Regions from separate parts of the Peribacillus sp. NPDC056705 genome, predicted to be linked through region 1. Evidence: a T-box and tRNA genes for the amino acid it is inferred to sense, from the RefSeq annotation. Region 1 holds a T-box; the other holds one or more tRNA genes.
The links. The T-box of region 1 lies ahead of tyrS (tyrosine--tRNA ligase). A T-box ahead of a tRNA ligase gene usually reads a tRNA of that ligase, here a tRNA-Tyr.
Positions count from the first base shown of each region.

Region 2: it encodes a tRNA-Tyr, which carries the amino acid that the T-box ahead of tyrS (tyrosine--tRNA ligase) is inferred to sense. The anticodon was not compared.

Region 1 covers NZ_JBHTYI010000002.1:262,491-265,875, reverse strand. The annotation lists gene rpsD (30S ribosomal protein S4) at 1-136, shown strand, start outside; gene tyrS (tyrosine--tRNA ligase) at 234-1,490, opposite strand; T-box leader at 1,557-1,773, opposite strand; gene ACFRAK_RS03700 (transglycosylase domain-containing protein) at 1,923-3,385, shown strand, end outside.
Region 2 covers NZ_JBHTYI010000004.1:7-3,391, forward strand. The annotation lists partial or broken rRNA gene ACFRAK_RS06655 (23S ribosomal RNA) at 1-83, shown strand, start outside; rRNA gene rrf (5S ribosomal RNA) at 148-263, shown strand; tRNA gene ACFRAK_RS06665 (tRNA-Asn) at 273-347, shown strand; tRNA gene ACFRAK_RS06670 (tRNA-Ser) at 353-444, shown strand; tRNA gene ACFRAK_RS06675 (tRNA-Glu) at 454-528, shown strand; tRNA gene ACFRAK_RS06680 (tRNA-Val) at 544-619, shown strand; tRNA gene ACFRAK_RS06685 (tRNA-Met) at 723-796, shown strand; tRNA gene ACFRAK_RS06690 (tRNA-Asp) at 802-877, shown strand; tRNA gene ACFRAK_RS06695 (tRNA-Phe) at 889-964, shown strand; tRNA gene ACFRAK_RS06700 (tRNA-Thr) at 972-1,047, shown strand; tRNA gene ACFRAK_RS06705 (tRNA-Tyr) at 1,064-1,147, shown strand; tRNA gene ACFRAK_RS06710 (tRNA-Trp) at 1,158-1,231, shown strand; tRNA gene ACFRAK_RS06715 (tRNA-His) at 1,249-1,324, shown strand; tRNA gene ACFRAK_RS06720 (tRNA-Gln) at 1,360-1,434, shown strand; tRNA gene ACFRAK_RS06725 (tRNA-Gly) at 1,438-1,512, shown strand; tRNA gene ACFRAK_RS06730 (tRNA-Cys) at 1,521-1,594, shown strand; tRNA gene ACFRAK_RS06735 (tRNA-Leu) at 1,603-1,683, shown strand; gene ACFRAK_RS06740 (hypothetical protein) at 1,834-1,992, shown strand; gene ACFRAK_RS06745 (hypothetical protein) at 1,995-2,285, opposite strand; gene ACFRAK_RS06750 (hypothetical protein) at 2,670-2,876, opposite strand; gene glsA (glutaminase A) at 3,350-3,385, shown strand, end outside.

The DNA of each region.
Region 1 (3,385 bases):
AGCAACTAACTTCGTTCCTGATTTCCTTACTTTCGATGCTGAGAAATTAGAAGGTACTTTCACTCGTTTACCAGAACGTTCTGAATTGCCTGCTGAAATTAACGAAGCTCTTATCGTTGAGTTCTACTCTCGTTAATAACTTCAAAAAAGCCCATCCTTGGATGGGCTTTTTTTTGCACCTAAACACCTTTGCATGACAAAGCCCGGCTGGGATTCAGCCGGGCTTTGAATTATCATTTCACTAATGTGTATTTCTTCTTGCCGCGACGAACGAGGATGAACTCCCCTTCAATCTTGGCAGCTTCCGTCACTACATATTGCAGATCAGTCACTTTCTCCCCATTTATGGAGATTGCCCCATTCTGAATATCCTCACGGGCTTGACGCTTGGATGGCGAAATTTTCGCTTCTACGATTAAATCGACCAAACCGATATCTTCTTTGCTTTCACGTTCGAAGCTAGGGACATCTTTAAAGCCCAATTTGATTTCCGCTGCACTTAAATTCTTCACCTCACCGCTGAATAGGGCGGCAGAGATTTTGATTGCTTGGTCTAGAGCTTCCTGACCATGAATCAAACGGGTCATTTCTTCCCCTAATGCTTTTTGCGCTTTACGCAAATGCGGTTCGGTCTGTACGGATTGCTCTAACTCTTCAATCGCCTCACGAGATAGGAATGTGAAGAATTTCAGGTATTTCACAACATCAGCATCGGCTGTATTGATCCAGAATTGGTAAAATTCATACGGAGTCGTCTTTTCCGGGTCAAGCCAAATCGCTCCGCCTTCCGTTTTACCGAATTTCGTTCCATCCGCTTTCGTTACGAGCGGAATCGTCATACCGAATGCTTTAGCATTCTCATCATTGGATTTCCTGATCATTTCAAGACCGGTCGTAATGTTGCCCCATTGATCACTGCCGCCAATTTGCAATTTACAGTTGAAATTGCTGTATAAATGACCGAAATCAATTCCTTGTAAGATCGTGTACGCAAATTCAGTAAAGGAAATCCCCGTATCCAAGCGGGAAGCAACCGTATCTTTTGCCAGCATGTAGTTAATGCCGATGTATTTCCCGTAATCACGCAAGAATGTAACCATATCGATTTTACCTATCCAGTCATAGTTATTGACCATGACCGCACCATTATCACCGTCGAATTCAAAGATGTGGGATAGCTGCCCTTTTATGCAGTCTGCATTATAAAGCACTTTTTCCAGTGTTTGCAGCTGGCGTTCCTCTTTTTTACCGCTTGGATCACCGATAAGTCCAGTCGCACCGCCTACTAGCACAAGTGGACGATGACCGTGCTGCTGGAAACGGCGCAATGTCAAGAATGGCAATAAATGTCCGATGTGCATACTATCCGCAGTTGGATCGACACCACAGTATAAAGAAATCTTTTCTTTTTCTAAAAGGTCCTTAAAACCTTCTTCATCCGTTTGTTGATAAATAATCCCTCTCCACTCGAGGTCTTTAAGCAATTCCATTAAATATTCCTCCTTCATCTTAGAAAAAAACCGCAAAAAACACACAAAAACGCCCCTTCATAAATATGAAGGGACGAATGAATTCGCGGTACCACCCAACTTGAGGACATAATATGCCCTCCGCTCAAGACGAATAACGGTCGTCAACCGTTTCCTGCTACTAATCATTTCACAGCAAATGCTCCAGGAAGTAATTCATCATACCATTTGTACCGATTTCCACTAACCACCGGCTCTCTGAAACAGGGATAGTCTGACTACTGGGTCCTATCATCGCGATCATTTCATCATTTTATTGTTGTTAATAAACTTTTATCATACATAAGAATCCTTGTCAACATCACCCTTACAGATTATAGAAAAATAAGAAAGATGCCCTTTCCCCTACCTGTTATATGCTATAATATATGTGATTTCAGGGGGTATGATACGATGAATAATAATCAAAAAGATAGATTTCAAACTGTCTGGAAGCAGCTGACCCGTTTTTTTCAAAATGAAAAAACACAAAAGAACGCGCGGGTTACATACCAAGTCATTTGGAATTTAACGCTGATCCTCATTATTGTCGGGATCCTAGGATTCTCATTCGCCGGCGGCGTCGGAGCCGGCTATTTCGCTGCCCTCGTCAATGATGAGCCAGTACGCTCAAAAGAAGATTTGAAAAAAGACATTTACAATTATGAAGAGACCTCTGAGGTATACTTTGCAGATGAAGTATACTTGGGCAAGCTTAAGAGTGACCTTGAGCGTGAAGAAGTGTCCATCGATAAAGTTTCCGAGTATCTTAAAAATGCAGTCATCGCTACAGAAGATGAGTATTTTTATGAGCATGACGGGGTTGTCCCAAAAGCTATCCTGCGTGCCATTTACCAGGAATTTACGAATGCAAACGTCCAATCGGGAGGAAGTACATTAACACAGCAGCTCATTAAAAACCAGGTCCTGACCAACGAGGTTTCATTTGAACGGAAAGCAAAAGAAATCCTGCTTGCGCTCCGGGTCGAAAAGTTCTTTGAAAAAGAAGAGATTTTGGAAACCTACTTAAACGTCTCCACTTTGGGACGAAACTCTTCTGGCCGTAACATTGCTGGAGTCGAGTCCGCCGCTGAAGGTATTTTTGGCGTGGAGGCCAAAGATCTCACACTGCCCCAATCAGCGTTTATCGCTGGATTGCCGCAAAGCCCTTTCGGATATACACCATATACCCAGAAAGGTACACTGAAAGAAAATCAAGAGCCCGGCATAAACCGGATGAAAACCGTTTTAAAGCGGATGTATAGTAACGGATACATAAAAAAAGAAGAGTATGATCAAGCAGTCGCATACGACATAACAAAAGACTTTATCGGCAAAACGGAGATGCCATCCGAGAAATATCCATGGCTCACCTATGAAATCGAAAAACGCTCCATCGAAATCCTTTCTGTCAGTCTGGCAAAAGAAGATGGATATGAAGAGAAAGATTTAAAGAATGATGATTTAAAAGATCAATATGTTGCACTTGCCGATCGTAAGCTGCGTCAAAACGGCTATCAGATCTATACGACGGTCAATAAAAAGATATATGATAAAATGCAGGAAGTAACGAAAAACTATCCGAATTACGGATACGATAAAACGGCACAAGTCGTCGATCCTGATACGAAAGAAATGAAAACGGTGAGTGAGCCCGTTGAAGCCGGGGCCATTCTAATCGAAAATAAAACAGGAAAAATCATCAGTTTCGTAGGTGGCCGTGATTTCAAACGGGAACAGACGAACCATGCTACCGCATCACTGCGATCAAACGGATCAACGATGAAGCCGCTGCTCGTATATGGCCCAGGGATCGAGTTAGGAAAAATCTCACCTGGAAGCGTATCGGCAAACGTACCCATTTCCATCCCAGCAGG
Region 2 (3,385 bases), on a different contig from region 1:
AGATGATCAGGTTGATAGGTCAGAGGTGGAAGCGTGGCGACATGTGGAGCTGACTGATACTAATAGATCGAGGACTTAACCAACGCTTTTTAAAAAATGAAATACCTTCTTATTATCTAGTTTTGAAGGAACAACGTTCCTTACATGTTTGGTGGCGATAGCGAAGAGGTCACACCCGTTCCCATTCCGAACACGGCAGTTAAGCTCTTCAGCGCCGATGGTAGTTGGGGGTTTCCCCCTGTGAGAGTAGGACGCCGCCAAGCTTATATTGTTCCGCAGTAGCTCAGTGGTAGAGCATTCGGCTGTTAACCGAACGGTCGTAGGTTCGAGTCCTACCTGCGGAGCCATTATTGGAGAGCTGTCCGAGTGGCCGAAGGAGCACGATTGGAAATCGTGTAGACGGGTAACCCTGTCTCAAGGGTTCAAATCCCTTGCTCTCCGCCATTTATACCTGGCCCGTTGGTCAAGCGGTTAAGACACCGCCCTTTCACGGCGGTAACACGGGTTCGAATCCCGTACGGGTCACCATTTAGACAACATATTGGAGGATTAGCTCAGCTGGGAGAGCATCTGCCTTACAAGCAGAGGGTCGGCGGTTCGATCCCGTCATCCTCCACCATTATTCAATAAGATCAGGTTGTTTCTGTGTAAAGGATTGATCATTCATCCCATTGAAACGCTCAACACGAAAACTTGATTCATAATAGTAACATTATTACCGTCGCGGGGTGGAGCAGTCCGGTAGCTCGTCGGGCTCATAACCCGAAGGTCGCAGGTTCAAATCCTGTCCCCGCAATCTATGGTCCCGTGGTGTAGCGGTTAACATGCCTGCCTGTCACGCAGGAGATCGCGGGTTCGATTCCCGTCGGGACCGCCATTTTATTGTTTGGCTCAGTAGCTCAGTCGGTAGAGCAAAGGACTGAAAATCCTTGTGTCGGCGGTTCGATTCCGTCCTGAGCCACCATAGTAGTGCCGGTGTAGCTCAACTGGTAGAGCAACTGACTTGTAATCAGTAGGTTGGGGGTTCAAGTCCTCTTGCCGGCACCATGTTTCATCCATATGCGGAGGGGTAGCGAAGTGGCTAAACGCGGCGGACTGTAAATCCGCTCCTTCGGGTTCGGCAGTTCGAATCTGCCCCCCTCCACCATCTTTATTACAGGGGTATAGTTTAAAGGTAGAACAGAGGTCTCCAAAACCTCCAGTGTGGGTTCGATTCCTACTACCCCTGCCAATTTCAATCCTATAATGGCGATTGTGGCGAAGTGGTTAACGCACCTGATTGTGGTTCAGGCATTCGTGGGTTCGATTCCCATCAGTCGCCCCATTTAATAAAACATGGTATAATGATTACAACGTTAATGGGCTATAGCCAAGCGGTAAGGCAACGGATTTTGATTCCGTCATGCGAAGGTTCGATCCCTTCTAGCCCAGCCATATGCGAAAGTAGTTCAGTGGTAGAATACAACCTTGCCAAGGTTGGGGTCGCGGGTTCGAATCCCGTCTTTCGCTCCAAAAACGTTGGCGGCATAGCCAAGCGGTAAGGCAGAGGTCTGCAAAACCTTTACCACCGGTTCGATTCCGGTTGCCGCCTCCAACATACATGCCGGTGTGGCGGAATTGGCAGACGCGCACGACTCAAAATCGTGTTCCTCTGGAGTGCCGGTTCGACCCCGGCCACCGGTATCAAGAATAGCGAAGAATCGCTATTACAAAAAGCTTCACACTTAATTGTGTGAAGCTTTTTTGTGTTTATGCCGCACTATAACATATGTACAAATAATGTGCGGGATTATTGTGCATTGATTTTTCATCACTCAAGAATGAAGGCGATACATGAATTCAGGTGCCACAGATATTGCGGGGAGTGATAAGAAATATTCTCCATTTAAAAATTATTTGATCAGCAATAGTACAGAGTACGTTTATTCTAATGATGAAAATAAAAAACGAATGGAAAGAGCATTAACTCTCCCATTCGTTCCAAAACAATAAATTTAGATTTCAATATTAATAGCATTTAGCTCCGCTTCCGTATAGCCAGAAGAGGATAGTGCGATTTCAATTTCTTCGGCAGCCTTATAATCAAATAATTTAAATTTAGACATTAAAGCGAAAGCATTTTGATTTTCGATTGCCAGGGCAACAGCTTCCACGTCTTGCAGTAGCTTCAGGTCTTCAATGTAGAATTGAGCGGTTCTCATCGCTAAATACTCATTCATTGTAGTCGAATTGTAGAAAAGATTTGTTAAAGTGGTGATTGCGTTAGGAACAAAAATCTTATTCATACTTACCCCTCCACTATTCTTAATATTCTGTCATTAATTCATTTCTAGTATGAGTCACGATAAAAATGTTGTCAATCTTTATCTTATGAGCATTTTAACTCACCAATTGAAAGTAAATCCGTACTCAAATTGAGTAAAACGAAAACAGGCTATTACAAAGGCAAAAGTGATTGGGAATGAATGTTGCTGAGTTTACGAAACGAACCAACTTACATGTGACATGTTGATTTAAGCTAGATTACTAGATTTGGTTGAGCATCAAAAAGCCAATGTCACAAGTGGCACGATTAAGACGAATGTTTTAGAATTTTTTTAGAGATACTTTCATTGATGAGTTCCTTTCTGTGTTTAAAATTATCGAAGGGCTTATAAAACAACAGATCCTTATTGACTGTGAAGAAGGCGGGCTTCCAAATTACGCAGCTCTCCGAATGAAACCCTATCAGCCACAATTATTTGCAATGTTCTCGTAGCTGTCATTCGTTTGTCTGGATGCTTCATTTGCAGATGCTGTTGTATCGCTCGGAAAAGTTCATTATTTTCTGGACGGTTGGCGTTATAGATTTCTTGTAAACTATTCGATTTTCCCATGGCTTTTCCTACTTTCCATCAAGTGTGAAAGACAAATGAAAGCTTAATAATATTCGTAGGGTCTATATTTCCGTCTGAGAGCGTCTAATTCCTTCTTTTTTCAATTAGATCTTCTTTAAAGATCAGGGAAGTTGCTCCTGATTTTTTTACATGGCGTTAGCTTAGCTGTCTTACTGCTTGACTGTTGCCTGTATATGTTGTTGTTTTTCTTTGTCTTTAACACCACCAAAGCAATGCAGAATCATGTTCTGCATAGGAGTGTGTTATTGTGTTGTTAGAATGTTCAAATTGAGACATGATGCACTAGTCCCGTTATCAACTAGGAAATTAGATCCTTTAACCTTACTTCTATTTATTTTCCGCTTCGTACTTTTTCTAAATAATATCAATGAAATATGGTAATAAATAAAAAACCACTATTTAAGTGCACAACAAATAATAAATTTTCTAAGGGGCGGCAAATTGTGAACAATATGGGATGTCAATGCAGGTCCAATGACGAGTTACAG